2 regions of the Dysosmobacter welbionis genome follow, and region 1 is predicted to be linked to the other one. Evidence: a T-box and tRNA genes for the amino acid it is inferred to sense, from the RefSeq annotation. Region 1 holds a T-box; the other holds one or more tRNA genes.

Region 1 (11,274 bases):
CAGTTCCTCCCAGCAGGGAGTGCCCTCCCATCGATCCCACAGAGCCAGCAGTGCCGTCCCCAGCTCCGGAGCCGTCAGCGGCGGGGACAGGGTCTTTACCGCTGCAAGAATGTGCGAAGGCCCGCTCCGGCTGCGGATCACCGGAAACAAAAGGAATCTCCCCTCTGAATCGGAAAAAATCTGGATGCCACCCAGGCGGGACGGGTGCGGAGATTGGGCTCGCTGAAAGAACACCAGTATATCCCCTCTTTTCTAAAGCAGAAAAACCGCCCCTGACGCACGTCAGGGGCGGAAGAACTTCCACGGTACCACCCTGATCTGTCCCATGGGGACATCTCATGTCATCCGCTAACGGGGATGAGCCGTCCCGCTCGCCGCAGGCCGCTCCAAAGTGGCTGCTCCGCGGCGTGGGCAAGGGGCTCGCACCGTCTCCCCTCTCGCTTGGCCGGTCTCGCGAAGCTGGCTTTGTCATAGCTTTTCGCTGTTTTCAGACACAATTATTATAAACGTTTCTGCCCGGTTGTCAACGGGAAAATCACAGGTTTTTTCCCTTGCCTCCGGAAATCCCCGGGACCTTCTTTCCTGTCAGAATGCAGACGCCGTCCGCCACGCACTTGCCACAGCCGATGCAGCTGGTAGGTCCGCTCTTCCGGCTGTACGCCGCCCAACAGTAAAACGCAGTGCCCGCCAGAATGATCCCCGTCGCCAGAATCTCATGCCACGCCATGTTGCAGCCCCCCTTTTTGTTTTTAGTCTACCACACAAAGGGGCACTTGTCTGTGGCAGCTGCAACAGCCGCAGGCCCAGCAGCGGCAGCAGCTCCGCCGCAGGAGCCGGAAGTTCCGGCAGGGGAAATTCCTGGGGCTCCACCACGCCGCCGCCCGGCCGAGGCAGCTGCCGCTGGACGCAGAGGACCGGTTCCGCCAGGCTGGACAGGGTGAGACCGTCCCTGGAGGACAGGCCATAGGTGACCACCGTCTCCGCCGTGATGCGCTCCAGCGGCGCGGTACAGTCCCCCGGCACCAGCAGCACCCGGCACAGGGCGGCCGTATCCCCCAGCTCCCCGCACCCCCGGCGGGTCAGGACCAGCAGTGGCCAATACTGTTCCGCCAGCGCCTCCGCCCGCTCCGCCCCCAGAACGCCGGGCGGCAGCAGCTTTCTCCACGCCGGGGGACAGCAGAAGATAACTCCCTCCATCAAAACACCTCCCGGCTAGTGTCTGCTGGAGGTTGGATTCCATGCAAAAAATTTGCTCGTCATTTTGCACCTGCCGTGCTATACTGGAACGTAAGATACTGGAAACGGGGTGATCTCCTTGCATTTCTGGGCCCATCTGCGGACCATAAACCGCCACCGGGCACTGGTGCGGAAGTACTGCTTCCGCCTGGGGCTGTACTGGCAGGGCCTGACCCATGACCTGTCCAAGTACGCCCCTGTGGAGTTCTTTGCCGGGGTGAAATACTTCCAGGGGGATCACAGCCCAAACGACGCCCAGCGGAAGGAACATGGATACAGCGCCTCCTGGCTCCACCACAAGGGCCGCAACCGCCACCACTTTGAGTATTGGACGGATTACAGCCCCACCGGCGAGGGGATCGTAGGTGTGGAGATGCCGAGAAAATATGTGGCGGAGATGTTCTGCGACCGTCTGGCCGCCAGCAAGGTCTACCGGGGAAAGGATTTCAATCCCGGTGACCCTTACCAGTTCTATCTCCGGGGCAAGGACCGGCGGCTGCTGATCCACCCGGCCACTGCAGCGCTTTTGGAGACCATGCTTTTAAAGCTCCGGGATGAGGGCGAGGACGCGGCCTTTGCATATATCCGGCAGGAGATCCTGGGAAAGTCCCAGGATGCCCCACCGCCGGACCCCCGGCGCTTTTGACAGGTGCACAGATTGTCCCCCTCCACTGATGCCGAGAAGAGCCGTATGCCGGCGAGCAAACATTGACCATGTTTGCTCGCCGGCATGAGACTGGGCAGCGATTTACTTGATATGGGCGCCGATCTCCGTCAGCAGCCGCAGCAGGGGCCGCCACAGGTCCGGGTGGTGCTCCAGCAGAAAGGTCTGGACCTCCGGGGCCGTCAGGCCGTCTCCCCACAGCAGCACATGGCTGCCGGAGGCGAACTCCCCCACGGCGGTGGGCGCCACGGCGGAGACCGCCACGGCGATCTTGGCGGCAATGGCCGCCACGCCGCCGGCATAGACCCCCACGGCGCTGACCCCCAGGGCCAGATACCCCAGGGCCGCCACGCCGAAAGCCGCCAATCCCCCGCCACGATGCCCAGGGACAGCATTCCCATGGCCAGCACGCCGAAGGTGAACAGGCCCACCCCCACGATGCCGATGGCCACCACGCCGATGGCGCAGTTGCCGATGGCGATGATGCCCTTGGCCGTGTTATCCATGGACAGTTTCCCGTTCCGGACGAAGCCGAACCGGATAGACACCAGGGGCAGGCCGAAGATCCGGGTCTTGCTGTCGTAGCGGTAGACCCTGCCCTTCACATAATTGGTCAGCTCGTCCACCTTTTTTTCCAGCCGGTCTGCCTGCTTGGAAGAGATTTCCCCGCTTCCGCCGCATGGATTGTCCGGCTCCTCCATCCAGTCCTTCACCAGATAGTCCACGGACACGCCGAACAGCTCTGACAAGGAGATCAACTTCACAAGTTCCGGCATGGCAGTGCCGCCCTCCCACTTGCTGACAGACTGCCGGGTGACCCCCAGGCGGTCTGCCAGCTGCTCCTGGCTCATGCCGGACTTCCGCCGCAGCCCCGTCAATTTCTCGGAAAATGTCATCGGAGAACACTCGCTTTCTCATTTGGATGCCCTTATGATAAGCCACCCGCCGCGCACCTGGCAAGAACGCGGCGGGTGGAACTTTGTCAACTCCAGGTTGCAGCCCTTGAGGCCCAGGGGATTCCAGATTTTTGCCAGGCTCCGGGTGCTATGGCGGGAGTTCCTGCTGCGACGGGCGATGAGGCAGGGTGTTTTACCAGATCCCCAGCAGGTGCTGGACCAGCAGGCTGACGCCGGCAATGGCCACCCAGCAGCAGAAGCCCATGAAGATGGGCTTGCCGCCGGTCTTCACCAGCTTCACGATGTCGGTGTTCAGACCGATGGCTGCCATGGCCATGACGATGAAAAACTTGCTGGCGTTTTTCAGGAAGCTCACCGCAGCCGCAGGGATGGGCAGAACCGTGGTGATGATGGAAGCCAGCAGGAACAGCAGCACAAACCAGGGGAAGATTTTCTTGATGTCCACCTGGGCGCCGCCCTGCTTTCCCTCCCGGCGGGTCCTCAGCAGGGCCAGCACCAGCGTGATGGGGATAATGGCCAAGGTCCGGGTCATCTTCACGATGGCGGCGGTGTCCAGGGTATTGGCGCCGGGATGCATTCCATCCCAGGCGGCGGCCGCCGCAGTGACGGAGGAGGTGTCGTTCACCGCGGTGCCGGCAAAGAGGCCGAAGCCCTCGTTGGAGAGGCCCAGCACACCTCCCAGAGTGGGGAAGATCAGAGCCGCGATGACGTTGAACAGGAAGATCACAGAGATGGCCTGGGCGATCTCCTCGTCATCCGCGCCGATGACCGGGGCAGTGGCGGCGATGGCGCTGCCGCCGCAGATAGAGGAGCCCACGCCGATGAGAGTGGAGATGTTGCTGTCCATGTGCAGGGCCTTATAGAGGGCGAAGGCCACGATCAGGCTGGTGGCGATGGTGGAGACGATGATGGGCAGTGACTGTCCCCCCACCTGTAACACGCTGGAGAGATTCATGCCGAAGCCCAGCAGCACCACCGCCAGCTGCAAAACCTTCTTGGAGGTGTAGGTGATGCCGCTTTTGGCACTTTTCTGATCCTTCCAGAACAGGGCGATCACCATGCCGATGAGGATGGCGAACACCGGGCCGCCCACCACCTCGAACCGCTGGCCCAGCAGCCAGGCAGGCACGGCGATTACCAGACAGATCAGGATACCCAGCGCGTTTTTTTTGACAAATTCCATAATTCGTTTCCTTTCTCTCTTGACAATCGGAGTTGTATCATATCATGCCGTTCAGGATTTGTCAAAAAAATCCGGGGCGGCCTCTGGCCGCCCCGATGATGCAATGCCAGGCTCAGTGGAGGGGGATCTCCGTCTCTCCCCACAGCAGATAGTCCGCTTGAGACAGATCCACAGGCCGGGCGAAGAAGCCGCTCTGCTCCATCCAGCCGCTGCCGCCCTTGCTGAAGCTGCTGGCAACCTCCACCTGCGTCCCATCTTTCAAAACCAGCAGCAGTTCTGTGTCGGGGATAGCTATATCTGAGAATTCCACTACCTCTCCGCTGTCAGCCGTCACAAGCGCCACGGCGTCTCTGCCGTTTTCTGCCGCCGCGGCCTGGACGGCGTTCTCATCGTAGTGATAGCTCCACTGGAGCCCCAGAGGAGAGACCTTCAGACGATCCATGGTCAAGGTGCCGCAGGGCGCCTGTGCCGTGACACCGGCGACATCCACCGCCAGCAGGCTATCTTCCGCCAGACCACCGGAGAGCACGAAGTCAAAATCGCCGGAGAAGATCTCCGTATAGGCCTTCCCATCCGTCTGCTTCCACAGCCCTGGTATGTGGAGGACCTTTCCCTCCAGGTCTCCGTCCGCCAGAATGGAGAGTACCACTGTCAGCGTGTTGTCCGCAGGATCCGGGTCCTCCAGCCAAGTGAACTCCGTGGAATAAGAGATCGCCGGGTCCCCGCCGTCCGGCTCCCGCAGCTCAAGCCACTCGCCGTTCAAAATATCATCGCCGAAGAGCTGGTAGGTTTCATTTTCACCGTCCAAGGGTGGCAGGACCGTGCCCTCTGGGGCCTGAATCTCCAGCATCAGGTAGAATACCCCATCCATGCCGAAGGCCGCCATAGGTGTCATCATGGCTCCGCCTGCGGAGACCGCACCCGACAGGCCGCCGCTGAGGGTGTCCACCACCGCCTGCTCCCCCGGGTCCAGTCTGCCGAAAAAGCTGTCCCATAGCGACGCAGTAACAGCCGCCGCCGTGCCCACCAACAGCACTGCTGCCAGTACCGCCGCCATCCCCCGTTTCATCCACAAGCTCCGGTGCTGGACCGGCGGTCCGGCCTGCTCCGCCATCAGGGCGTCCGTCAGGGCGGACCTCCCCGCTTCCGTGAACTGTACCTGGTCCAACTCACTCTGATAAGCATTCCTATCCATAAGCGCCTCCCAGCATGTTCCGCAATTTTGCCTTGCCCCGGTAGAGATACGTGCTGACCTGACTGGCCGTGCAGCCCATCAACGTCCCGATCTCCGCCGGCTCGTATCCCTCGTAATACCGCAGGTACACCGCCTGGCGGTATCGCTCCGGCAGGGCCTGCACCGCCGCCAGCACAGGCCTCTCCCCCGGCTCCGGCAGATGGACCGCCGCGTGGGCCGCCGCCTCCAACGGCAGGCGCCGCCGGACCCAGGCGGATTTCTTCCAGTCCTTGCAGCAGTTGACGGCCACCCGGACCACCCAGGCCCGCTCCAGCCGCTCCTCCGCAAAGCGGCGGGGACTGGTCAGCAGCTTCAAAAGCACCGTCTGACAGATGTCCTGGGCGTCGTGGACGCTGCCCGTCCAGGTCCAGGCGATCCGCAGCACGGTGTCCGACCACCGCTCTACCAGTTCCTCCGCTTCCGGGCGGGTATATGTGATTTGTTCCGTACAATCAACTCCTTTGCCGGCGCCGTTCTGCTGATAAAACGAATGATGAGGCTGCCATCTGACAGGGACATACAAAAAGCCCGCCGGGAATATCCCGGCGGGCTGACCGAATGTCCGCTTACTGCTCTTCCAGCACGGCCTTGTGATAGACCTTCTTGCCCTTTTTGATGACCGCGCCCTCGCCGCAGCAGTCCTTGCAGCTGAACCTGGCCTCAATATCGGCCACCTTCTGGCCGCAGACCGTGACGCCGCCCTGCTGCACCAGCCGCCGGGCCTCGCCCTTGGAGGCAGCCAGGCCGCACTTTACCAGCAGGGTCAGAATGTCGATCTCTCCCTCGGCGGTGAAATCCTCCCGGCAGAGCTTGGTGCAGGGCATGTTGGCGCTGTCCCCGCCGCCGCCGAACAGGGCGCGGGCGGCCTCCTGGGCCTTGGCGGCCTCTTCCTCGCCGTGAACCAGCTTGGTCAGCTCGAAGGCCAGGATCTCCTTAGCGGTGTTCAGCTGACTGCCCTGCCAGGTATCCATCTCGTCGATCTGCTCCAGCGGCAGGAAGGTCAGCATCCGGATGCACTTGAGCACATCGGCATCTCCCACGTTCCGCCAGTACTGGTAGAAGTCGTAGGGAGAGGTCTTGTTGGGGTCCAGCCACACGGCGCCGCTGGCGGTCTTGCCCATCTTCTTGCCCTCGGAGTTCATCAGCAGCGTGATGGTCATGGCATAGGCGTCCTTGCCCAGCTTGCGCCGGATCAGCTCCGTGCCGCCCAGCATATTGCTCCACTGGTCGTCGCCGCCGAACTGCATGTTGCAGCCCACCGTCTGGAACATGTGGTAGAAATCATAGGACTGCATAATCATATAGTTAAATTCCAGGAAGCTCAGGCCCTTTTCCATCCGCTGCTTGTAGCACTCGGCCCGCAGCATGTTGTTGACGGAGAAGCAGGCGCCCACCTCCCGCAGCAGCTCGATATAGTTCAGCTTCAGCAGCCAGTCGGCGTTGTTCAGCATCAGGGCCTTGCCCTCGCCGAACTCGATAAACCGCTCCATCTGCTTCTTGAAGCAGTCGCAGTTGTGCTGGATGGTCTCCGGCGTCATCATGGAACGCATGTCCGTCCGGCCGGAGGGGTCGCCGATATAGCCGGTGCCGCCGCCGATCAGGGCGATAGGGCGGTTGCCCGCCATCTGCAGCCGCTTCATCAGGCACAGGGCCATGAAGTGGCCCACGTGCAGGCTGTCCGCCGTGGGGTCAAAGCCGATATAGAACGTGGCCTTGCCGTTGTTCACCAGCTCCCGGATCTCCTCCTCGTCCGTCACCTGGGCGATGAGCCCCCGGGCCTTCAGTTCCTCGTAGATCTGCATGATTTGTCTCTCCTTTTGTCCGTTTGTGAAATCTGGGACAGGTATCAAAAACGCCCTCTGTCCCCCAGGGGACAGAGGGCGAGAAGTTCTCGCGGTACCACCTCTGTTCGCGCCGCCCTCGCGGGCAGACGCCTCAGGCCGTGCGAACACACGGCGGCGCTGTAACGGGCGCTCCCGGAGCACGCCTACTGGGCCGAAGGCCGTTTGGGTGCCAGCTCCGCGGTGTATTCGCCGGGCCCTGCCCGCCTCTTTCCACCAGACCAGAGGCTCTCTTGGGGGCGGTCTTCCCGGGTACTGCTCCGCTTCATCACTGTAAGAGGTATTCTAGCCGATTTTTTACAGCTTGTCAACGGGTGGACGGCCTTTCTTTTTGCGGAAGAAATCGTATACACCCTTCTGGCAGTCGTCCTCATCCGCCTGTTCCAGCATCTGGCGGAGACGGCTCTCCGCCTCCTGAAGCGGGGCGCAGGCGCAGGGTGTCCGCCGCAGGATCTCCAGGACCTCATACATCTCGCCGCCGAGCCGCAGATAGAGGTACTTGTACCGGATGTTCTCCTCCGCTTTCTCCTTATAGAACTCCGCTTCCCGCCTGTATGCCTCCGCCGTCTCCAGATCGTCCATTCTGACACCTCCTTAAATTTTGTGTCTATATTCTAGTACGCTTTTTACATAGTAACTCGTTTTGTACTTAAAATCAACTTATATTCTACTGAAATGGAGTTTACTATGAAAAAGCCACGGGACAGTCATCTTGGATTTCGCATGGATAAGGAGACACATGACAAGCTGTTTTATATCGCGGAATATGAAGGACGAACAGGCAGCGGGCAGATTCTTTACCTGATCCGCCGCTGTATCACGGAGTTCGAGCAGGTCCACGGCAAAATCAATCTGGAGGAAGAACTCCGGGACTGAAGGAGCCCCCTCCCGGTCCGGCGCGGTTTTCTGCGCCGGGCTTGATTTTCGCGCCCGCGGCCGCTATGATAGGATACAGATATTTTTCAGAAGTGAGGTGCCCTATGCCCCAGGATCCCAGACAGCGGGACGGCTGCCAATTCACCGCACAGAACATCACAGCGGCCCAGGAGAAGAATCCCTTTGCCAAGATCTCCGACATCGTCTATGAACTGCTGGAGAAGGCCATCTTCTCCTCCGCCATCCCGCCGGGGAGCAAGCTGAACATCTCCAAGCTGGCGGAGCAGATGGGGGTCAGCACCTCCCCGGTGACCCGGGCGGTGGAGCGGCTGGAGGAAAACGGCCTGGTGACCGCCGTCCGCAGCAGCGACAGCAAATACCGCAGCTACTTCGTCTTTGACCTCAGCAGCGAGTCCCTGGAGGACCTGTTCGTGGCCCGGCGGGCCATCGAAGGAGAGGCGGCCTTCCTCTGCGCACAGAAGCGGACTCTGATTGACCTGCCCAGGCTCCAGAAGCTGGCGGACCAGTTCCAGTCCGCCTGGCAGGACTTTGCGAAGGATCTGGATACCGCCCCCACCGCCTCCGAGCGGGCCAAGATCGACCTGGAGTTCCACCACCAGCTGGTGCTGACCACAGAGAACGAGTATCTCATCGACATGTTCGAAACCCTCCAGGGCACCCTTCACTACCTGTCTATCCGCTCCTGCGAGTTCGTTGCCACGGAACAGAAAAAGGACAATCTGATCGTCATGGGCTCCCAGCACGTGGCTATCTGCTCCGCCATCGGCCTGGGGCTGCCGGAGCTGGCTCGCTCCGCCATGGAGCGGCACATCGATTTCTGCTGCAGCCGCTGCCTCATCAACCGCACCTTTCACGCCGCCGGATCCCGCTGACGGCGGAACGAAAGCGCCCCAGGGCAAAGCCCTGGGGCGCTTTCGTTTATAGGAGTGTCGATTTCAGCAAAGTTATTTCTGGGCCGCCAGCTTCTCGTACTGGGCGTACCGGGCGGCGCACTGCTCCTCCGCCTCGGCGAAGAGCTGCTCGGCGATCTGAGGGAAGGTGCGGGTCAGGCCGGAGAACCGGACCTCGCCCATCATGAACTCCCGCAGCTTGCCGTTGGGGGCCTTGCTGTCCAGCTGGAAGGGGTTCTTCCCCTCCGCCGCCAGCTCAGGGCTGTACCGGAACAGGGGCCAGTAGCCGCACTCCACCGCCAGCTTCTGCTCCGCCTGGCTCACCTTCATGCTCTTGGCGATGCCGTGGTTGATGCAGGGGGCGTAAGCGATGACGAGGGACGGGCCCTTGTGGGCCTCGGCCTCCTTCAGGGCCTTCACCACGTGGGCGGGGTTGGCGCCCATGGACACCTGGGCCACATAGACATGGCCGTAGTTCATGGCAATCATGCCCAGGTCCTTCTTGGGGGTCTTTTTGCCGCTGGCGGCGAACTGAGCCACCGCACCGATGGGCGTGGCCTTGGAGGCTTGGCCGCCGGTATTGGCGTACAGCTCGTTGTCCACCACCAGGATGTTCACGTCGATGCCGGAGGCCAGCACGTGGTCCAAGCCGCCGTAGCCGATGTCATAGGCCCAGCCGTCGCCGCCGTACATCCACATGGTCTTTTTCACCAGCTGGTCGGCGTTGTCCCGCAGGAACCGCACGTCGGCGCTGGAGTCGGCGGTCTGGTTCAGGGCGGCGATCAGGGCGTCGGACACGGCCCGGGTCTTGTCGCCGTCGTCGCCGTCTTGCAGCCAGCTCTCCAGGGCGGCCTTCAGGGCAGCGTCGGAGGTGGTGTCCAGGGCGGCCTTGGCGTGGGTCTTGACCTGGTTGCGCTGCTGGTCCACGGACAGGCACATGCCCAGGGAGTATTCGGCGTTGTTCTCGAAGAGGGAGTTGGACAGGGCCGGGCCGTGACCGGCGGAGTCCTTCACCATGGGAATGGAGGGCACGGACAGGAACATGGCCTGGGCGCAGCCGGTGGCGTTGGCGATGTACATCCGCTCGCCGAACAGTTGGGTCATCAACTTCATGTAGGGGGTCTCGCCGCAGCCGGCGCAAGCGCCGGAAAACTCCATCAGCGGCCGCTGGAACTGGCTGCCCCGGACGGTGAACTTGTCCAGAGGATTGGCCTTCTCGGAGAGGGACAGGCAGTGATTCCAGTTGTCCTGCTCCGGCATCTGGGACTCCAGCGGCTTCATCACCAGGGCCTTCTCCCTGGCGGGGCACACGTCGGCGCAGCTGCCGCAGCCCTGGCAGTCCAGGGGATCCACCTGGATGCGGAAGGTATAATTCTCCATCCCCCTGCCGTTGGCCTTGTGGGTGATGCAGCCGGCCGGGGCCTGCTCCGCCTCCTCCTTGGTAAACAGGAAGGGCCGGATGGCGGCGTGGGGGCACACCAGAGAGCACTGGTTGCAGCCGATGCAGTTGTCCGGCAGCCACTGGGGCACATCCACGGCGATGCCGCGCTTTTCGTACTTGGAGGTCTCCACCTCCGTCACGCCGTCGGCAAAGCTGAGGAACTTGCTGACAGGGATCTTGTCGCCGGCCTGGGCGTTAACGGGGATCAGCACGTCCCGGACGTAGTCCGGCACACCTGCGGTCTCAGTCTGCTCCAGGGGCTCGTCGGGCAGGTCCTTCCAGCTGTCGGGCACTCGGATCTCCTCCACGGACTGGAGGCCCCGGTCCACAGCGGCGTAGTTCATGTTCAGGACCTTGTCGCCCTTCTTGAAGTAGCTGTGGGTGATGGCGTCCTTCATGTACTGGACGGCCTCATCCACCGGCAGCACGCCGGAGAGCTTGAAGAACGCCGCCTGGAGGACCGTGTTGGTCCGGTTGCCCAGACCCAGCTCCTGGGCGATGGACACGGCGTCGATGGTATAGAACTTCACATGGTTCCGGGCCAGCGTCCGCTTCACGTGGTTGGGCAGATTCCGCTCCAGCTCCTCCCCCTTCCACAGGGTGTTCAGCAGGAAGGTGCCGCCGGGCTTCACCTCGTGGACGATGTCATAGGAGTGGATGTAACTCTGCTTGTGGCAGGCCACGAAGTCCGCCTGGGTGACGTAGTAGGCAGAGCGGATGGACTCCTTACCGAAGCGCAGGTGGCTTTTGGTGACGCCGCCGGACTTCTTGGAGTCATATTCAAAATACGCCTGGACGTACTGGGGCGTGTTGTCGCCGATGATCTTGATGGAGTTCTTGTTGGCGCCCACGGTGCCGTCGGAGCCCAGGCCCCAGAACTTGCACTCGATGGTGGAGCCGCCGGCGGTGCTGATGTGTTCCCCCACGTCCAGAGAGCGGCGGGTCACATCGTCCACGATGCCCACGGTGAA
Region 2 (10,980 bases), 1.2 Mb from region 1:
CCGCCCCCGGCAGGATGTGGTCTGCCTGGGCATGAACTACCGGGACCACGCGGAGGAATCCGCCCGGTACAGCGCCGATGCCTTCACCAAGAACAGTACAGCGGCGGTCTACTTCTCCAAGCGGGTCAGCGAGGCCGGGAAGCCCGACGGCGTCATCCCCCGTCACGCGGGCCTTACGGACCGGCTGGACTATGAGGCGGAGCTGGCGGTGGTGCTGGGCAAAGCCGCCCGGGACGTGAAAGCCGTCGATGCGGCAGACTGCATCTTCGGCTACACCGTCCTCAACGACGTATCCGCCCGGGACCTGCAGACGGGCCATAAGCAGTGGTATTTCGGCAAGAGTCTGGACGGCTTCACGCCCATGGGCCCCGTACTGGTCACCGCCGACGAGATCGCCTATCCCCCGGCGCTGGAGATCACCAGCCGGGTCAACGGCGAGCTGCGGCAGAAGTCCAATACCGCTCTGCTGATTACCTCCATCGGGCAGATCCTGGAGGAGCTGACCGGGGGAATGACGCTGCTGCCGGGCACCATCATCGCCACCGGCACCCCGGCGGGAGTGGGCATGGGCTTCGATCCGCCCAGATTCCTCCAGTCCGGCGACACGGTGGAATGCGCCATCGAGGGCATCGGCACCCTCTGCAGCACCGTGATCTGATCTTTTCACAAGGAGGCTTCTCATCTCATGGATGTGATGGAACTGCTGACCAGCACTCTGATCCAGGGGCTGATCTACGCCCTGATCTCCTACGGCGTGTATATCACCTATTCCATTCTGGACTTTCCGGATCTGGGGGTGGATGGCACGTTTCCCCTGGGGGCCGCTGTCACGGCGGTGCTGATGACCAAGGGCGTCGATCCCTGGCTGACCCTGCCCGCCTCCCTGATAGTGGGCGGTCTGGCGGGACTTTTCACCGGTCTGGTCCACGTGAAGCTGAAGGTGCGGAACCTGCTGGCGGGCATCATCACCATGACCGCCCTGTTCTCTGTGAACCTGCAGATCGCCGGGTCCAACCTGACCATCGACCGGGGTACGGACACCATTTTCACCTCTGCCCCGGTGATGGCCCTGTTTGGGGATCTCTCCCTCTCCGGGCGGAAGCTGATTGTGTCCCTGGCGCTGGTCATCGTCATCAAGCTGCTGCTGGACGCCTATTTCCACACGAAGTCCGGCCTGCTGCTGCGGGCTGTGGGCGACAACGCCACCCTGGTGACCACCTTGGCCAAGGACCGAGGCACAGTAAAGATCCTGGGGCTGGTGATCTCCAACGCCCTGGTGGCCTTCGGCGGCTGCATCGTCTGCCACGAAACCCGCAGCTTCTCCGCCACCATGGGTACCGGCCAGCTGGTGTACGGCCTGGCGGCGGTGATTATCGGTGTGTCCATCATACACTTCTACACCGGCACCCGGCTGGCCCGGGGACTGCGGAAGTCCGGGCCCCTCCGCTTCCTGGGTTCCCCCCAGGGCACCACGGCGGTAGTGCTGGGCAGTGTGCTCTACAAGCTGTGCATCCAGGTAGCCATGAGCCTGGGACTGCCCACCAATATGATGAAGCTGATTACGGCTGCACTGTTCCTGCTGGTGCTGGTGCTGTCCGGCCGGAAGGGGGAGGCGATCATCCATGCTTGAAGTACGGGACATCACGAAGATCTACAACCCCGGCACCCTGACGGAGCAGCGGCTGTTCGAGCACTTCTCCCTGACAGTGGAGGAGGGCCAGTTCGTGGCCATCGTGGGCAGCAATGGCAGCGGCAAGACCTCCCTGCTGAACATCATCTGCGGCTCTATCCCCATCGAGGGCGGTGACGTGTTGGTGGGCAGCCGGAGCATCTCCAAGCTGAAGGACTACCAGCGGTACGCCACCATGGGCCGGGTCTACCAGGACCCCGCCGCCGGCACCTGCCCCAACCTCACCATGCTGGAAAATCTGTCCCTGGCGGATAACAAGGGCGGGTCCTACGGCCTGGGCCGGGGCGTCAATAAAAAGCGTATCGACTTCTATCGCCAGCAGCTGGCCTCCCTGGGCCTGGGACTGGAGGATAAGCTGGATGTGCGGATGGGGGCTCTCTCCGGCGGCCAGCGGCAGGCGGTGGCGCTGCTGATGGCCACCATGACGCCCCTGAAATTCCTGATTCTGGACGAGCACACGGCGGCCCTGGACCCCAAGACCGCTGAGGTCATCATGGCCCTGACGGACAGAGTCATCCGTGAAAAGCATTTGACGGCCATGATGGTCACCCATAACCTCCGCTACGCGGTGGAGTATGGAGACCGGATCCTGATGATGAACCGGGGCCGGGTGGTGCTGGACCGGGCCGGAGCGGAAAAGCGGGCCACCTCTATGGACGATATCCTGACCATGTTCAATCAGATCTCTCTGGAGACCGGGAATTGAGGGAAAAGAAAGCGGGCATCCTTTGGATGCCCGCCTTTTTACTCCTTTTCCAGCTCATAGCCCATGGCCGTCAGCTCCCGTCGGATCTGCTCCACATGGGCGGCGTCCCGGGTCTCCAGCACCATGGAGACCATGCAGGCTCCCACGTCGGAATGCTGATCCTCCCGGGCATGGTTGATGCTGAGGATGTTGGCGCCGCTGTCCGCCACCACCTTCAAAAGCTGCAGCAGGCTGCCGGGCTTATCCGCCACCTTCGTGCTGATCTCTGCGATCCGCCCGGCCTTGGACAGGCCCTTGGTGATGATCCGGGACAGCGTGGTCACGTCCACATTGCCGCCGGAGACCACGCACACGGTTTTCTTCTCCGACGTGTCCACCTTGCCAAACATCACCGCCGCCACCGGCACGGCGCCGGCGCCCTCCGCCACGGTCTTCTGCCCCTCCATCAGCGCCAGGATGGCGGAGGCGATCTCGTCCTCGCTGACAGTGACCACCTCATCCACATACTGCTGGCACAGGGCAAAGGTCAGATCACCTGGCTTCTTCACCGCGATGCCGTCCGCAATGGTGGACACGCTCCGCAGCTCCGTGGGGCCCCCGGCGTGGCGGGACAGGTACATGGACGCCGCGCCCGCCGCCTGGACGCCCACGATCCGGCAGTCCGGCTTCAGCTGCTTCACCGCAAAGGCGATGCCGCCGATGAGGCCGCCGCCCCCGATGGGCACCACGATCTGCTCCACGTCCGGCAGCTGCTCCAGGATCTCCAGGCCGATGGTGCCCTGGCCGGCGATCACCAGCGGGTCGTTGAAAGGGTGGGCGAAGGTGTAGCCCTGCTCCTTCGTCAGCCGCTCCGCCTCCGCCGCCGCGTCGTCATAGACGCCGGGCACCAGCACCACCTCTGCGCCGTAGCCACGGGTGGCCTCCACCTTGCTGATGGGCGCCCCGGCGGGCATGCAGATCACCGCCTTGATCCCCAGCCGGGATGCGGACAGGGCAATGCCCTGGGCGTGGTTCCCCGCAGAGCAGGCGATGACGCCCCGGGCCGCCTCCTCCGGCGTCAGGCTGCGGATCTTGTTGTAGGCGCCCCGGAGCTTGAAGGCCCCGGTCAGCTGCAGGTTTTCCGCCTTGATGTACACGTTCTCCCCAAATTTCGGGGCCCTGTCCAGCGGTGTCCGCCGGGCGATGCCCCGCAGGGCCTCCTGGGCCTCCCGGACCATATCCAAAGTCAGCATGGACTCCCCTCCCACGTCTTTCTTATGCTTCATTATATCGGCGTGCCCGGCAGAATACAATGCACAACTCCTCCAATGTTTTTCATTCAATGACATCGTTTTTACAGTTTGTCTTTATACAAAGGATATCCATATTCTCTCCGCGGGCAGCAAGGCGTTCCTCCGCCTGCTGCGGCACGGAAAGTTTTCAATTCATCTCTATACAAATCTTCCGAAAATTGCTATAATGAATCAAATTTTGTCGAAGGAGGAGTGTCCGTGAAACCGCACCGGAAAGCGGCCCCCGCGGAGGCCGCGGCCGCTGGCCGCCAGGAGATGCCCCGCTGTGCCCCCAAGGCGGACAGCGGCCTCTCCTCCGCCCAGGCTCAGGCCCTGGCGGAGGCCGGCTGGGACAACCGCCCGGTGGAGTCTCCCACCAAAAGCGATAAGCAGATCATCCGGGAGAATATCTTCACCTACTTCAACCTGATTTTCGTGGTTCTGGCGGTGTGCCTGCTGCTGGTAGGGGACTGGAAGGACATGACCTTCCTCCTCATCGTGGCAGCCAATGCCGTCATCGGCATCGTCCAGCAGCTGCGCTCCAAACGCACCATTGAGAAGCTGTCCCTCCTCTCCGCCGCGAAGGTGCGGATCATTCGGGACGGAAAGGTCCGGGAGCTGCCGGTGGACCAGCTGGTGCGGGAGGACGTAGTAGAGCTCACCGCCGGCTGCCAGATCCCTGCGGACGGACCGGTCCTCACCGGGCAGGTGCAGGTGAACGAGGCCCTCATCACCGGCGAGGCGGACGCCGTCACCAAGGAGCCTGGGGACCAGCTGCTGTCCGGCAGCTTCGTCATCTCCGGCAAGTGCCGGGCCCGGATGGACCAGGTGGGAGCAGACTCCTACGCCTCCAAGCTGACGCTGGCGGCCAAGAAAGATGACGGCCCCGGCAAAAGCGAGATGATGCGCTCCCTGGACAGCCTGATCCGCTTCATCGGCATCGTGTTGATTCCCATCGGCGCAGCGTTGTTCTACAACCAGTTCATCAATCAGGATCTGGGCCTGCAGCAGTCCGTGGTCAGCACGGTGGCGGCCCTGATCGGCATGATCCCGGAGGGGCTGTTCCTGCTGACTTCCGTGGCCCTGGCGGTCAGCGTGGTGCGGCTGGCCCAGAATCGGACGCTGATCCACGAGATGAACGCCATCGAGACCCTGGCCCGGGTGGACGTGCTGTGCGTGGACAAGACCGGCACCGTCACCAGTCCTCAAATGCAGGTGCGGGAGGTGGTGCCCCTGGACCCGGAGTCCTGTTCCGACACGGACATCACCGACATTCTGGGTGCCTTTTACCGGGTGCTGGATCCGGATAACGACACGGCGAAGGCCATCGCGGACAAGTTTCCCCGGGGGCCCGGCTGGCCGGACCGGGGAGCCGTGCCCTTCACCTCCGCCACCAAGTGGAGCGCCGTGAATTTCCTGGACCGGGGGGCTTATGTGGTGGGCGCACCGGAGTATATCCTGGGGCAGGACTTCGCCGCCCTGGAAAAGCGTACTGCCCCCTACGCCGCCCAGGGCTGCCGGGTACTGCTGCTGGCCCAGTGCGACGGGGCGGAGATCGGGCGCCTCCACGGCGTGGTGATCCCCCTGGCCCTGCTGGTGCTGGAGAATCCCATCCGCCCCAACGCTCCCAAAGTCTTCGATTACTTCCACACCCAGGGCGTGGATGTGAAGGTCATCTCCGGCGACAACCCGGTGACCGTCTCCGCTGTGGCGGCCCAGGCAGGCATCCGGAACGCAGAGCAGTGGGTGGACGCCCGGGAGCTCCAGACGGATCAAGACATCGCCGCGGCCGTGCGGGAGTACACTGTGTTTGGCCGAGTGGTCCCCAACCAGAAGCGGAAGATCGTCCGGGCCCTCCAGAGCCAGGGCCACACGGTGGCCATGACCGGCGACGGTGTGAATGACGTGCTGGCATTGAAGGACGCCGACTGCGGCGTGGCCATGGCCTCCGGCGCGGATGCCGCCTGCCAGGTGGCCCAGCTGGTGCTGCTGGACAGTGACTTTGCCGCCATGCCCAAGGTGGTGGCGGAGGGCCGCCGGGTCATCAACAATATCCAGCGGGCCTCGGCATTGTACCTGGTGAAGAACATTCTGTCCTTCTTTCTGGCCCTCATCACCCTGTTCGCCGCCTTCCCCTATCCCTTTGTTCCCATCCAGCTGACGCTGATCTCCGCCCTGACCATCGGCGTGCCCTCCTTCTTCCTGGCGCTGGAGCCCAACCACGACCTGGTGAAGGGCAAGTTCCTCCACAATGTGCTGCGGCGGGCTTTTCCCGGCGGTCTCACAGCCATCTTCGTCATCCTCTTTGCGGAGCTGTTCGTCTACACCTTCGACCTGACGCTGGCAGAGCTCTCCACCATCTGCGTGATCCTGATGGCGGTAAACGGTCTCATGGTGATCTACTACGCTGCCCGACCCCTGGATGCCAAGCGGCTGGTGCTGCTGGTGGCCATGAGTGCGGCCATGTTCGTGGCGGTGGTGTTCTATGGGGCGTTCTTCTCTCTCTCCTCCCTGTCCTTTGCAGCCTGGCTGGTGCTGATCGTGCTGGTGCTGCTGGTGGTGCCCATCCAGATGGGCCTGGAGTGGTGCTTTGACCGCTGCACCACGGCCCTGGACCGCCGCCGGGAGCGGCTGGCAAAGCGCCGCCGCGCTCCCCGCAGACCCCGGCCGGCGCACCGCTCCCGGCGCCGTCGGTGATCTTTCCCACGCCAAATAGAGCGGACCGTGGAAAACCACGGTCCGCTTTCTTCATTGGGTCAGCAGGCGGAGCATCTCCTCCGCCGGGTCCACCAGCGGCAGCCTTGTCCGGGCCGCCAGGGCCTCCTTAAAATAGGGGAAGTGCGTGCAGCCCAGCACCAGCGCCTCCATCCCGCCGTCGGCAAACCACGCTGCCAGCGCCGCCAGACGGTAGCGTTCCACCAGCTCCTCCGGCGGCATCCCCGCCTCCACGGCCAGCACCACCGGCAGCGCACAGGCCCCCAGCAGATCCAGGGCGGGATTGGCCTCCAGCAATACCTTCTCGATGCCGGAGAGTCCCTGGGCGTTGGCGGCGATGACTCCCAGCGCCCGGTAGCGGAGCGCCAGCCGCCGGTACACGTCCAGCGGCGTCACGATCCGCATCCCCGTCTCCTCCGCAAGCCCCGGGAAATCCACTGCCGCAGACAGGGAGTTGCAGTAGACGAAAGCCCGCCGACAGCCCTGGGCCATGGCGCCCCTCAGCACCGCCAGGGCCTGGCGGCGCTTGTCCGCTGCCGGGGCGTGCTGAAAGGCAGTCTGCTCCCTGGGTCCCCGGGAGAGGGGAAACGGCACGCCCGGCAGCCCCCGTTCCTCCAGATATGCCACGCCCATCCGGGTGTCCACCGGTGTGCCGGCCAATACAGCAATGGGTCCGTTCATGGCGATCCTCCTCTCCTCATCCCAGCTTCCGCGGAAAGTTGCCGAATACCCGGACGCCCTCCTGCACAGTCAAAAACGCGTGGGGGTCCACAGAGTGCACCATGTGGAGCAGCTCCTCGATCTCATATTTGGAGAGGCACACGCACAACACACGGACATCGTCCTTGGTGTAGGCGCCCACGCCGTCCCAGTAGGTCACGCTCCGCCCCAGCTGTTTGATAATGAAGTCCGCCAGGACGCTCTCGTCCTCCCGCGTGAAAATCAGAGCCTGAACGGTAACATTCTGCTGGTGCATCCTGTCCAGGATCATGGAGTTTGCGAAGTTGTAAATCACGGAGTAAATGGCGACCTCCGGGTCAAACAGGATCAGGATGGCCGTATAAAGCAGGGCATTGAAGCCCAGCGCAAATTTACCCACCGTAAAAGCACTGTCCCGCTTGCTCATGATGAGTCCCAGCACGTCCAGTCCGCCGCCGCTGCCGCCGCAGGTGAGGACGATTCCGCTGCCGATCCCGGTGAGGATGCCGCCCAGCAGGCAGGCCGTCAGATAATCGTCCACAATGGGCTGCGTGGGAATGGGAATGATGCTGTAAAAAACAGAGTAGGATACCGTACAGATGATGGTCCGCACCGCCAGTCCCCTGCCCAGGTTCCGATACCCGATCATGAGCAGCGGGATGTTCAGCAGAAAATAGAGGACGCCTGCGATGTCGTAGGCCCCGAAGCTCACGCCCAGGAAGTCCTGCAGCAGCGTTCGCACCAGTTGGCAGAAGCCCAGCAGGCCGCCGGTGTACAGGCTCAGGGGGACAATGAAGAGATTCAGCGCCGCGGCCGCGATCAGCTCGCCCAGCACGGCGAGCACCAGCCGCAGGATTCGGTTGTGCAGGGTAGTGTACAGCATGGGTAAAACCTCCCTTGGGAGTGCAGCTCCCTTCTGCGGATATCCATGGTCCCTCTTTGATACCGATTATACGGTGTATCCCGCAAAACCTCAAGAGGGAAAATTACAGGGCGTACCGCAGGCAGCGGTACAGCCGCTGTTTAGCCCGCTTCACCGTGCGGGAGACGGTGGAGCGGTTCACCCCCAGCTTTTGAGCAATCTGGGACATTTTCAGTCCCCGGTCGTAATAGAGGAACACCATCTCCCGCTGCCGGGGCGTCAGCTCCTGCTCCCGGGCCCGGCGCAGGCCGCGCCGCAGCCGCTCCAGCTGCTCACTGTTATCCTCCGCATGGTCCCGCAGCCAGACGGTCATGTCCCCGATCCACTCGCTGCTGCGGGCGTCAAAGCGTGTATCTCTCATGTCTGTGATAGCTCCTGTCGTAATAATGGGCCGTCAGCGCCGCCAGCTCCCGGGTCTCCTGCAGCAGCGGCGTCAGCTCTGTGATCCGCCGCCGCAGAAGGCGGCGGTCCTCCTCGTCCTTCAGCTCCCGCGCCGCCTGCCGCAGCTCGCCGATCCGCCGCCGCAGGGCGGCCGCGCTCTCCGCGTAGAGGGCGGACATCTCCAGCAGCGTCATGGCGCCGCCTCCCTTCCCCGCACCTGGCGGAAGGGAGCCAGCTCCGCCCGGGCGAACACCGGGAGGCAGGCCCCACATACGCTGCTGCCGTTGCAGTACCAGTAGTCCTCTCCCTCTGTGATCTCCAGCCCGCAGAGCGAGCAGCGCAGCGTCCGCCGTCGGCGGGTATGTTCCTTTGTTTCCAAATGCGATGCTCCTTTCCTGTATACAGATCCCGGCAAGTCTCATGTGCCCCGCCGGCAAAATGAAAAAAACGGGTGGAAAAGCAAAAATTTTCTGTTGACAAACAGGCGCTTATCTGGTAAGATAAATTCTGCTGTTGGAACTGCTGGTGTAGCTCAGCTGGTAGAGCAGCTGATTTGTAATCAGCAGGTCGGGGGTTCGAATCCGTCCACCAGCTCCAGTTTTAATATGGGGGAATTCCAGAGCGGTCAAATGGGGCAGACTGTAAATCTGTTGCCTTCGGCTTCGGTGGTTCGAATCCACCTTCCCCCACCAAAAAGGTGCCTGCAATCGCGGGCGCTTTTTTCATTTTGATAAACAAGATACTTGTAAATTTTTATTTATTTTACAAGTATCTTGTTTACAGCTATACAGTAGCACAAGTTTTTTTGAAAGTCAAGTATAATTTTACAAGTTTCTTGTAAAATTGGATTGACAGCTTCCTTGAAATCCGATAGGATACTGTCAAGAACATCGGAAAGGATGGGATCCATGGCATTTGGAGACCGGATCAAAGCCCGTCGGGAGGAGCTGGCTCTCTCCCGCCCCCAGCTGGCGGATCGGCTGGGCGTCACACCGTCCACTGTCAGCAACTACGAGACCGGTGTCAGCTTCCCTAAGGAGGAGATGATGCTCCGGCTGTTCGACTGTCTGGAGACGGACCCCAACACCTTGTTTCAGGACAGCTTTCGCCGCGGCGCGGACGTCCTGACTGAGCGGGAGCGGCAGCTGCTGGAGCAGTATCGCTCCCTCTCTCCCCTGGGGCGGGAGAGCGTCCAGACGATGGTGGAGGCGCTGCGGGCCTGTCAGCAGGAATCCGCAGCCCCGGAGCAGGAGCCCCGGGTCATTCCCCTGTACCGGACCCCTGCGGCGGCCGGTTATGCGGCGCCAGTGTTCGGCGAGGATTTCGACTACCTCCAGGTCACAGACGGCGTGCCTCAGGCCGCAGAGTTTGCTGTGCGTATCCAGGGGGACTCCATGGTCCCCTACATCCCGGACGGCTCCGTGGTCTATGTGAATCGCGATCCCCTGAAGGCCGGGGACGTGGGGATCTTCTGCGTGGACGGGGATATCTTCTGCAAGCAGTATTACAAGGATCCCGCCGGAACGGTGTATCTTTTCTCCCTAAACCGGGCGCGGGCCGATGCGGACGTGGTACTCACCGCCGGCAGCGGCCGGACGCTCGCCTGCTTCGGCCGGGTGATCCTCCACGCGCTGCCGCTGCCGGGGCGGACGTAACGGAGAGCCGGGCGCCGCCTATGCGGCGCCCGGCTCTCTTGTTCGGCAGTCTTCAAACGATGAACCCGCCGTCGGCGGCGAGGATTTGCCCCGTGAGGAAGGATGCCTTGTCGGAGGCCAGAAAGGCAACGGCGTGGGCCACGTCCTCCGGCGTCCCCAGCCGTCCCAGAGGCGTCTGCTCCGCCAGATCCCGCAGGGTCTCCTGTCCCAGAACCTGAACCATGTCGGTGTTGATGACGCCGGGAGCCACGCAGTTGACCCGGATGTGGGAGGGCGCCAGCTCCAGCGCCAGGGACCGGGTCAGCCCCACGAGAGCGGCTTTGGTGCAGGCATACGCCACCTCGCAGGAGGCTCCCCGCAGTCCCCAGATGGATGAGATGTTGACGATGCAGCCCGCCTTCTCATGGAGCATGTGGGGCAGTACTGCCTGGATGGTGTTCCGGGCGCCGCCCAGGTTCACGCCCAGATAGCGATTCCACTGGGCATCTGTGATATCCTGAAATTGGATCTGCCCCGCAATGCCGGCGTTGTTCACCAGCAGGCTCACGGGTCCCAGCTCCGCTTCCGCAGTGCGAACCATCGTCTCCACAGCCGCCCGGTCCGCCACATCCGCCTGAACTGCAATGGCATTTCCACCATGGTTCCGGATTTTTTCTGCCAGCGTCTCCGCCTCCTGCCGGTGCGTCAGGTAATTGATACAGACAGCATGTCCCGCCTCCGCCAGCTCTGCCGCAATCGCTCTCCCGATCCCCCGGGAAGCCCCAGTGACCAATGCCACACGATTCATAGTGATCCTCCTGTCATAGTGCTGTCAGCAGTATAACAAAAAAAACAGGATCGCGCAAGAAAAGTGTTGACAAAAGGTGCGTTTTCGTGTATCCTATATACGTTCCGTTTTGGACGATTAGCTCAGCTGGCTAGAGCACCTGCTTGACGTGCAG

Evidence for each region. A T-box is a leader RNA that pairs with one kind of tRNA and senses whether it is charged. The one in region 1 lies ahead of tyrS (tyrosine--tRNA ligase), so its partner is inferred to be a tRNA-Tyr.
Region 2: it has a tRNA-Tyr gene. The T-box ahead of tyrS (tyrosine--tRNA ligase) is inferred to sense a tRNA for this amino acid. The anticodon was not compared.

The regions. Positions count from the first base shown of each region.
Region 1 is NZ_CP034413.3:113,182-124,455, forward strand. It holds gene EIO64_RS00635 (hypothetical protein) at 586-1,197, opposite strand; gene EIO64_RS00640 (DUF5662 family protein) at 1,307-1,882, shown strand; gene EIO64_RS00645 (hypothetical protein) at 1,985-2,134, opposite strand; gene EIO64_RS00650 (helix-turn-helix domain-containing protein) at 2,083-2,796, opposite strand; gene EIO64_RS00655 (YeiH family protein) at 2,990-4,000, opposite strand; gene EIO64_RS00660 (hypothetical protein) at 4,113-5,195, opposite strand; gene EIO64_RS00665 (RNA polymerase sigma factor) at 5,188-5,619, opposite strand; gene tyrS (tyrosine--tRNA ligase) at 5,801-7,036, opposite strand; T-box leader at 7,108-7,353, opposite strand; gene EIO64_RS00675 (hypothetical protein) at 7,373-7,657, opposite strand; gene EIO64_RS00680 (hypothetical protein) at 7,799-7,951, shown strand; gene EIO64_RS00685 (GntR family transcriptional regulator) at 8,056-8,844, shown strand; gene nifJ (pyruvate:ferredoxin (flavodoxin) oxidoreductase) at 8,917-11,274, opposite strand, start outside.
Region 2 is NZ_CP034413.3:1,266,046-1,277,025, forward strand. It holds gene EIO64_RS06755 (fumarylacetoacetate hydrolase family protein) at 1-658, shown strand, start outside; gene EIO64_RS06760 (ABC transporter permease) at 686-1,630, shown strand; gene EIO64_RS06765 (ABC transporter ATP-binding protein) at 1,623-2,396, shown strand; gene ilvA (threonine ammonia-lyase) at 2,435-3,628, opposite strand; gene EIO64_RS06775 (cation-translocating P-type ATPase) at 3,887-6,364, shown strand; gene EIO64_RS06780 (aspartate/glutamate racemase family protein) at 6,416-7,063, opposite strand; gene EIO64_RS06785 (YitT family protein) at 7,080-7,964, opposite strand; gene EIO64_RS06790 (sigma-70 family RNA polymerase sigma factor) at 8,068-8,364, opposite strand; gene EIO64_RS06795 (hypothetical protein) at 8,345-8,578, opposite strand; gene EIO64_RS06800 (hypothetical protein) at 8,575-8,763, opposite strand; tRNA gene EIO64_RS06805 (tRNA-Thr) at 8,906-8,981, shown strand; tRNA gene EIO64_RS06810 (tRNA-Tyr) at 8,992-9,076, shown strand; gene EIO64_RS06815 (XRE family transcriptional regulator) at 9,293-10,039, shown strand; gene ymfI (elongation factor P 5-aminopentanone reductase) at 10,092-10,826, opposite strand; tRNA gene EIO64_RS06825 (tRNA-Val) at 10,938-10,980, shown strand, end outside.